2 regions of the Mesorhizobium sp. M0208 genome follow, and region 1 is predicted to be linked to the other one. Evidence: predicted binding sites of a transcription regulator. Region 1 holds the regulator's gene; the other holds the start of a gene.
What was found. The regulator PhoB, encoded in region 1, activates phosphate uptake and scavenging genes when phosphate is short. The targets are predictions, from matches to a motif close to TGTCATNNANCTGTCAT.
Positions count from the first base shown of each region.

Region 2: the regulator PhoB is predicted to act here: its motif matches at 1,831-1,847, upstream of phnF (phosphonate metabolism transcriptional regulator PhnF).

Region 1 covers NZ_JAMYSP010000003.1:256,276-260,759, forward strand. Annotated here, with positions in the region: gene pstC (phosphate ABC transporter permease subunit PstC) at 1-201, shown strand, start outside; gene pstA (phosphate ABC transporter permease PstA) at 205-1,056, shown strand; gene pstB (phosphate ABC transporter ATP-binding protein PstB) at 1,053-1,856, shown strand; gene phoU (phosphate signaling complex protein PhoU) at 1,889-2,596, shown strand; gene phoB (phosphate regulon transcriptional regulator PhoB) at 2,613-3,302, shown strand; gene NKJ17_RS05110 (ROK family protein) at 3,312-4,484, opposite strand, start outside.
Region 2 covers NZ_JAMYSP010000042.1:13,871-18,354, forward strand. Annotated here, with positions in the region: gene NKJ17_RS28620 (zinc-binding alcohol dehydrogenase family protein) at 21-1,037, shown strand; gene phnF (phosphonate metabolism transcriptional regulator PhnF) at 1,050-1,793, opposite strand; gene phnG (phosphonate C-P lyase system protein PhnG) at 1,928-2,389, shown strand; gene phnH (phosphonate C-P lyase system protein PhnH) at 2,389-3,000, shown strand; gene NKJ17_RS28640 (carbon-phosphorus lyase complex subunit) at 3,002-4,114, shown strand; gene NKJ17_RS28645 (alpha-D-ribose 1-methylphosphonate 5-phosphate C-P-lyase PhnJ) at 4,111-4,484, shown strand, end outside.

The DNA of each region.
Region 1 (4,484 bases):
GCGCATCGCATCAGTGCCTCCCTGTTCGCACCGGGCACGACGATCTCGGCGACCATCGCCAATGAATTTACCGAGGCCGACGGCGACCTCTACACCTCCTCGCTGGTCGCGCTCGGCCTGATCCTGTTCGTCATCACCTTCCTGATCCTTGCCGCCGCCCGCTATATGCTGATGCGGATCGACGCCCGTACGGGAGCCTGACCGATGTCGACATCCTCATCGCTCCACAGCCGCCGCAAAGCCAGGAATTCGGTGATGATGGCGCTTTGCGTCGTCGCCGCCGGCATCGGACTTGCCTGGCTGGCGCTCATTCTCGGTGCGTTGGTCTATAAGGGCACAGCCGGGCTTTCGTTCGCGGTCTTCACCGAGATGACGCCACCACCGGGCGAAGCCGGCGGCCTGCTCAATGCCATCGCGGGCAGCCTGCTGATGACGATCATCGCCGTTGTCGTCGGCACGCCGATCGGCGTGCTGGCGGGAACCTACATGGCCGAGTATGGACGCTTTTCGCGCATCACCACCGTCGTCCGCTTCATCAACGACATCCTGTTGTCGGCGCCGTCGATCATCATCGGCTTGTTCGTCTATGAATTGATGGTGCGGCCAATGGGACATTTCTCGGCCATTGCCGGCGCCGTGGCGCTTGCCATCCTGGTCATTCCGGTGGTCGTGCGCACCACTGAAGACATGCTCAACCTGGTGCCGAACGCGTTGCGTGAAGCCGGTGCCGCGATCGGCGCGCCACGCTGGGTGGTGATCCGTTCGGTCGCCTACCGCGCCGCATTGTCCGGCATCGTCACCGGCATATTGCTGGCGATAGCACGCATTTCCGGCGAGACGGCGCCGCTGCTTTTCACCGCGCTCAACAACCAGTTCTGGAGCAGCAATATCAACGCGCCGATGGCCAGCCTGCCGGTGACCATCTTCCAGTTCGCTCTCAGCCCTTACGAGGAATGGCAGCAACTGGCGTGGACCGGCGCACTCATAATCACCCTGACGGTTCTGGGCTTGAGCATCCTCGCCCGCAGCCTTACCGGACGCAGAGAGGACAGATGACACAGATGTTGTCCCCAGACATGACGATGACCGAAACGGTCGCCAAGAAGACCAAGATCGAGGTCAAGAACCTCAACTTCTACTACGGCCAGAGCAAGGCGCTTAAGGACATCAGCCTGTCGCTGCCCGAGCGCAGCGTCACGGCCTTCATCGGCCCTTCGGGTTGCGGGAAATCGACGCTGCTGCGCGTCTTCAACCGCATCTACGAGCTCTACCCGAAACAGACCGCCGAGGGCCAGGTGCTGCTTGACGGCAAGAACATTCTCGACCGGTCGCAGGATCTCAACCTCCTCAGGACAAAGATCGGCATGGTATTCCAGAAGCCGACGCCGTTCCCGATGTCGATCTATGAGAACATCGCCTTCGGCGTCAGGCTCTACGAGAATCTCGGCAAGTCCGAGATGGACGGCCGCGTCGAGCAAGCGTTGAAGCGGGCCGCGCTGTGGAGCGAGGTCAAGGACAAGCTAAACGCCAGCGGCTTGAGCCTGTCCGGCGGCCAGCAGCAGCGGCTCTGCATTGCCCGCACCGTGGCAGTGAAGCCGGAAGTCATCCTGCTCGACGAACCGGCTTCGGCCCTCGACCCGCTGTCGACGGCCAAGATCGAGGAACTGATCGACGAGTTGCAAGCCGACTACACGATCGTCATCGTCACCCACAACATGCAGCAAGCGGCGCGCGTGTCGCGCCAGACCGCCTTCATGTATCTGGGTGAACTGGTCGAGTTCGACCGGACCGAGAAGATATTCACGTCGCCCCGCGAGAAGCGCACGCAGGACTACATCACTGGCCGCTTCGGCTGAGCCGTTCCGATCATGCATATGAGGACAGGACCATGGGCGAACACACAGTCGCTTCTTTCGACGAGGATCTCGAGCAGATCAGCAAGCTGATCCGCGACATGGCCGACCTCGCCGGTTCGATGGTCGGCGGGGCGACCAAGGCCCTGTTGAATTCCGATAACGTGCTGGCGCAACGCGTCGTCTCCGACGACGCCATCATGGATGCGCGTCAACGCGAACTGGACGATCGCGCCATCACCCTGATCGCCAAGCGCCAGCCAATGGCTCACGATCTGCGCCATGTCGTCGGAGCGATCCGCATGGCCGGCGACCTCGAACGCATCGGCGACCTTGCCAAGAATATCGCCAAGCGTGTGAGCGCGGTCGGCCTCAGCGCCACGCCGCGCGACCTATCGCATTCCATCGATGCGATGGCGCAGCTAGTGCTCATCCAGGTGCAGGGCGTCATCGAGGAGTATGCTGCAGGCGATGCGGCCGCCTTGGCCAAGCTGCGCGCCGCCGACGAGCGTATCGACGTCAAATACACGTCCGTGTTCCGCGAGCTGTTAACCTACATGATGGAAGATCCGCGCAACATCACTGCTTGCACGCATCTGCTGTTCTGCGCCAAGAATCTCGAGCGGATCGGCGACCATGTCACCAACATCGCCGAAAATGCGTATTATGTGCTGACCGGCGAACAATTGCCGGTCAATCGTCCGAAGCAGGACGAAACGACAATGTCCGCGCCGGTGACATGATGGGGGTGCCCAGCCGATGATCGCACCACGCATAATGGTGGTGGAGGACGAGGAGCCGTTGGGCGTGCTGCTCCGCTACAATCTCGAATCCGAAGGCTACCAGGTCGAGGTGGTGACACGCGGCGACGAAGCCGAGATCCGTTTGCAGGAGAATGTGCCCGACCTTCTGGTGCTCGACTGGATGATACCGGCGGTTTCCGGCATCGAGCTCTGCCGCCGGTTGCGCGTGCGCCCCGAAACCGAGCGGCTGCCGATCATCATGCTGACCGCGCGCGGCGAGGAGAGCGATCGGGTGCGCGGTCTTTCGACCGGCGCCGACGACTATCTCGTCAAACCGTTTTCGACGCCGGAATTCATGGCCAGGGTCAAGGCGCTGCTGCGGCGCGCCAAGCCGGAAGTGCTGTCCAGCGTGCTGAAGGTCGGCGACATCGTGCTCGATCGCGAATCGCACAGGGTCTATCGCAAGAAGAGCGAAATCAGGCTCGGGCCGACCGAATTCCGGTTGCTCGAGTTCATGATGCGGCATCCGGGCCGCGTCTTCTCGCGTAGCCAGTTGCTCGATAATGTCTGGGGCGAGACGATCTACATCGACGAACGCACCGTCGACGTCCATGTCGGGCGGCTGCGTAAAGCCGTCAATAACGGCCGCATGCCGGATGTCATCCGCACCATCCGCGGTGCCGGCTATGCGATCAGGGAAGATTGACCCGCCTGGTCAGGCGACGTTCTTTCTGACGCCGGGCCTCATTTGCGCGCCCGGCGCGAAAATCTCCTGGTCGACGAAGCTTAACGCCCGCATCGCGCAGCCTTCGCGGATCAGCGGCAATTCGTTCGGCTCGGTATCGAAGGAGATCGAGCCCGAGTGCTGGCCGCCGGCGGTCTGGGCGATGGCCTTGCGCAAGGCCGGCTCGATCAGATCGAAGGCGGCGGCACTGGCGCCGACCATCGCGACCGGTGCCGGATCGATCAGCGCGAACAGCGAGCCGAGACCGAAACCCAGCGCTTCGCCGGCCTTGCGGTAGGCCTCGCGTTCCGGCCCATCCTTCTCGCGCGCGCGGGCGGCCAGCGCGCGCATGTCGGCGTCGCTGACGTCGGCGATAGGTTCGCTGTCTTCGCTCATCTGCCTGGCGTTGCGCCAGATGGCATAGTTGCCGGCATAGGCTTCGATGCAGCCGCGCCGCCCGCAACGGCAGAGCGCTCCGCCCGGACGATGGATCATGTGGCCAAATTCGCCGCCCGAGGAATGCGTCCCGGTGAACAGTTCGCCCTTCAGCACAAGCCCCATACCGATGCCATGCGAAAGCAGGATGGCGATGAAGTCGTCGCGATAGCGATCCGGATCGCGCCAGCGCAAAGCCACCGCCATCATATTGCAGTCGTTCTCCACCGTGGCCGGGATACCGAATTCGTCTTCCAGCATGTCGGCAAAGGCGATGTCGGTCTGCGGCGTGATCGGCGACCACAGCATGGCGCGTGCAGGGGAGTCGGTAATGCCCTGAATCGCCAGGGCGATGCGGGCGACACTGCGGGCGTCAAGGTCTGGGTCCTCGAGCCGGCGCCGGACGATGGCCATGCATTCGCGGATCAGCTCGTCGCGCGGCATGGTCAGCGTGTCCAGCCGGCGCTGTTCCTCGGCGACCACCTGTCCCGCATAGTCGATAATGGCGGCCGACAGGAAATTCAGTGACAACACCACGGTCAGCACCGCCGCCGCTTCCGGGTTGAGGGCGAGGCCGACCTGCGGACGACCGCGTTTCAACGAAACGGCCTCACTTGCCTTGCTCTCGGCGAGGATGCCTTCCCGTATCAGGTCGGAGGAGATCGCCGATATGGTTGAATGACTGAGGCCGGTGGTGGCTGCGATCTCCGTACGCGACGGCTGGCCGGC
Region 2 (4,484 bases), on a different contig from region 1:
TGAACCGACTGGATTGAAGCATGAAAGCCGTCGTCTGCCGCTCGCCCGGCGAACTTGTCCTCGAAGATCGTCCGGCGCCTGGCGCGCCGCCAGCCGGCTGGGCGCTGGTCGCCGTCAGCCATGTCGGCATCTGCGGCACCGACTATCACATCTTCGAAGGCAAGCACCCGTTCCTCGCCTATCCCCGCATCATGGGCCACGAAGTTTCCGGCACCGTGATCGAGGTTGGTGAGGGCGTCGATCTGGCAATCGGCGAACCGGTGGTCGTCAATCCCTATCTCGCCTGCGGCAAATGCATCGCCTGCCGGCAAGGCAAGCCGAATTGCTGCGTTAAGATCGAGGTGCTCGGCGTCCACCGCGACGGCGCCATGTGCGAGCAAATCCTGGTGCCGGCGCAAAATCTTTATCCGGCAAACGGCTTGTCGCTGGCCGATGCTGCTGCCGTCGAATTCCTGGCGATCGGCGCGCATGCCGTGCGGCGCTCGCTGGCTGATCCAGGTGCGCGCACGCTGGTCATTGGCGCCGGCCCCATCGGGCTCGGCACGGCGCTGTTCGCCCGCATCGCCGGGCTCGACGTGACGCTGCTCGACATGAGTGCGGAGAGGCTGGGTTTCGCCGAAAGCGAACTCGGCTTCGCGACCCTCGACGGCTCGCAGGGCGCTGCTGCGGACCTGGTGCGGCAAGCAACCGACGGCGACGGTTTTGACATGGTTTTCGATGCCACCGGCAACACCCAGTCGGTGCAGTCGGCCTTCGCCCATGTCGCGCATGGCGGGGCGCTGGTCCTGGTCAGCGTCGTCAAGGACGACATCGCCTTTTCCGATCCCGAATTCCACAAGCGCGAGATGATGCTGATCGGCAGCCGCAACGCGCTGCGTGCCGATTTCGACCATGTCGCCGCCTCGATCCGCAACGGCGCGGTGCCGTTGGCAAAGCTCGTCACGCACCGCACGACGCTTGGCGAAACGCCGCACGATCTTGCCCGCTGGGCGCATGAGAAGTCCGGCCTGATCAAGGCCGTTATCCAGGTCGCATGATGCTGGCGCACCTCAAAGCGCCGACAGTTTGAGCTCGATCCGCTCGGCCGGGAAGCGCGACTCCGAAAACTGGATCGGCTGACCGTCGGGCGTGACGTTGACGGCGACCGTCACCAGCACGATGGCGCCGGGCTGCAGGTCGAGGTCCGCAAGGTCGGCCGCATCGGCATGGCGCGCCGACAACACCGTCGATTGCCGCAGATAGTCGTCAATGCCAAAACGTGCCAGCGATGCGGTGATCGAACCGGTTTCCGCCATGGCAGCATCGATGCCGGCAAAGCGCCTGGCATCGAACCAGCCGGCAGCGCGGGACACTGGCATTCCATCGGCTTCGCCGCGCGTTTCCAGACGTATCACGTCGGCCCCCTTTGCAAGGCCTAAGCTCTCTGCCACACGACGGTTGGCAGGCTCGACCGATGACGCAAGCAAGGTGATATGCCGGTCGGACGCCTGTCCTTGCAATCCCTCCGAAAAGCGGGTGCGGGCGCCGATCGGATATGACAGCCGCCTGCGCGACAGCACGAAGGTGCCCCGCCCCTGCTCTGCCCTGAGCACACCCTCCTGCACCAGCGCTGCAATGGCGCTGCGGACGGTGTGGCGGTTGACGCCATAGCGCTCGGCAAGTGCCACCTCCGGCGGCAACGCCGCATTTTCGGGAAAATCGCCGACGGAAATCGAATGCAGTATCTGATCGGCGATCTGCCGCCACAGCGCGACACCGCTGCGCCGCTCGATGCTGTTGGCTTGTCCGATCATTTTCTGCCCCAACCTTTGCGCCCCCTCTTCTCGCCCTTGTCATGCACCCGTCATAGACACGCATTAGATAATAGGTATAATTTGTATAATTGTCTATATCAATAGACAAATTTCGATGCAAGGGAATGTTAACCATGCGAGGACAGGAAGCCCGCGATCAGGCTGGGCGCAAGGCCGTTATGGCAACGCTGGCGCAATCGACCGGCGACGATATCGTCCGTCTGTGGAACGAAGCCGGCCTGCCTTCGGAGGCGGAACTCCTGCGCGGCCCCGAAACCGGCCTGGTCACCGTGCGTGGCCGCATCGGTGGCGGCGGCGCGCCGTTCAACGTTGGCGAGACGACGGTCACCCGCGCCACCGTCCGGCTCGCCTCCGGACAGGTCGGCCACTGCTATGCGCTCGGCCGCGACAAGCAGAAGGCAAGGCTGGCGGCAATCGCCGATGCGCTGTGGCAGGACCCGGCTCACCGCAACGAGGTCGAGACCAGGCTCGTCGCGCCCTTGCAGGCGGCACTGGCCGAGGCCCGTGACCAGCGCCGCGCCGAGACGGCGGCGACCAAGGTCGATTTCTTCACCATGGTACGCGGAGAAGACTGATGGACATCGTAACCCAAGCGATCGAAGGCGGCTTTGCCGATCCGGTGTTCGACGCCCAGACGGTCTTCCGGGCAGTGATGGACGCGATGGCCCGGCCGGGCACACTGCAGCCCCTGCCGGTCTTTACCCGTCCACCGACGCCGCTGTCAGCCACCGCGGGCGCCATTGCGCTGGCGCTGTGCGATAACGACACGCCGCTCTGGCTCGACCCCGCCTTGCAGGCTTCAGCGACGGTGAAATCCTGGCTTGGCTTCCATACCGGCGCGCCGCTGGCCAACACCCCGGCCGACGCGCATTTCGCGCTGATCGCCACGCCGGCCGAGATGATGGCGCTCGACGGGTTTTCGCAAGGCACCCAGGATTATCCCGATCGCTCCACGACGCTGATCCTCGAGATCAGCGATCTTGTCTCCGGCGCTCCGCTGCTGCTCGAAGGCCCGGGCATCGAGAAGACGGCGACGATTGCGCCGGCGCAAATGCCGCGCCATTTTGTCGAGCAATGGAAGCAGAACAACCAGCGCTTTCCGCGTGGCATCGACATCATCCTCGCCACGTCCGAAGCAATTGCCTGCCTGCCGCGCACGACGCGCATCAAGACGATGGAGGCATAGGATGTATGTCGCGGTAAAGGGTGGCGAAGCGGCCATTCGCAACGCCCACAAACTGCTCGCCGACCGCCGGCGCGGCGATCGTTCGGTGCCCGCACTTCGCCTCGACCAGATCGTCGAGCAACTGGCGCTCGGCGTCGACCGGGTGATGAGTGAAGGTTCGCTCTACGACAGGGAATTGGCGGCACTCGCCATCGTCCAGGCGCGCGGCGACATGATCGAGGCGATCTTCCTCATTCGCGCCTATCGCACCACGCTGCCGCGTTTCGGCTACACCAAGGCGGTCGACACCGGCACGATGCTGGTCGAGCGGCGGGTGTCGGCGACCTACAAGGACCTGCCCGGCGGCCAGTTGCTCGGCCCGACTTTCGACTACACCCACCGGCTGCTCGATCCCGAGCTTGCCGCAGGCGGCGAAGTCGCCGAGCCGGAGCAGCGTGCAGGCGAGCCGGAAGCCATGCCGCGCGTGTCGGCCATCCTCGCCCGCGAGGGCCTGATCGAATCCGACGGCGACATGCCTGAAGACCATGTCCCCGGCGACATCACCCGCGAGCCGCTCGAATTCCCGATGGCGCGCGACATCCGCCTGCAGGCGTTGTCGCGCGGCGATGAGGGGTTTTTATTGGCGCTCGGCTATTCCACCCAGCGCGGCTATGCGCGCAACCATCCCTTCGTCGGCGAGGTCCGTATCGGTGAGGTCGAGCTGGAGCTCGACGTGCCGGAACTGCCTTTCGCAGTGCCGCTCGGCAGTATCCGCGTCACCGAGTGCCAGATGGTCAACCAGTTCAAGGGCTCGGCCAAGGCGCCGCCGCAATTCACCCGCGGCTACGGCCTCGTCTTCGGCCAGAGCGAGCGCAAGGCGATGGCCATGGCGCTATGCGACCGCGCGCTGCGGGCGGCGGAGTTGGGTGAGGATGTCGTCGCCGCCGCCCAGGACGAGGAGTTCGTCATCTCGCATTCCGACAATGTCCAGGCGACCGGCTTCGTCGAGCATCTGAAGCTGCCGCACTATGTCGATTTCCAGGCCGAGCTCGACCTCGTGCGCCGCATGCGCGCCGAGCACGACGCCCGCGAGAACGCCGGCAAGGCCGAAGAGAAGAGAGAGGCCGCGGAATGACCGCACAACCAACCGACATCGCCACCTACAACTTCGCCTATCTCGACGAGCAGACCAAGCGGATGATCCGCCGGGCGATCCTCAAGGGCATCGCCATCCCTGGCTATCAGGTGCCGTTCGCCTCGCGCGAAATGCCGATGCCCTATGGCTGGGGCACCGGCGGTGTGCAGGTCACCGCTTCGATCATTGGCCCCCTCGATGTGCTCAAGGTCATCGACCAGGGCGCCGACGACACCACCAATGCCGTCTCGATCTGCGCCTTCTTCAAGAAGGTCGCCAATGTCGCTGTCACCACTGAGACGGCGAAGGCGACCATCATCCAGACTCGCCACCGCATCCCCGAGCATCCGCTGAGTGCGGGTCAGGTGCT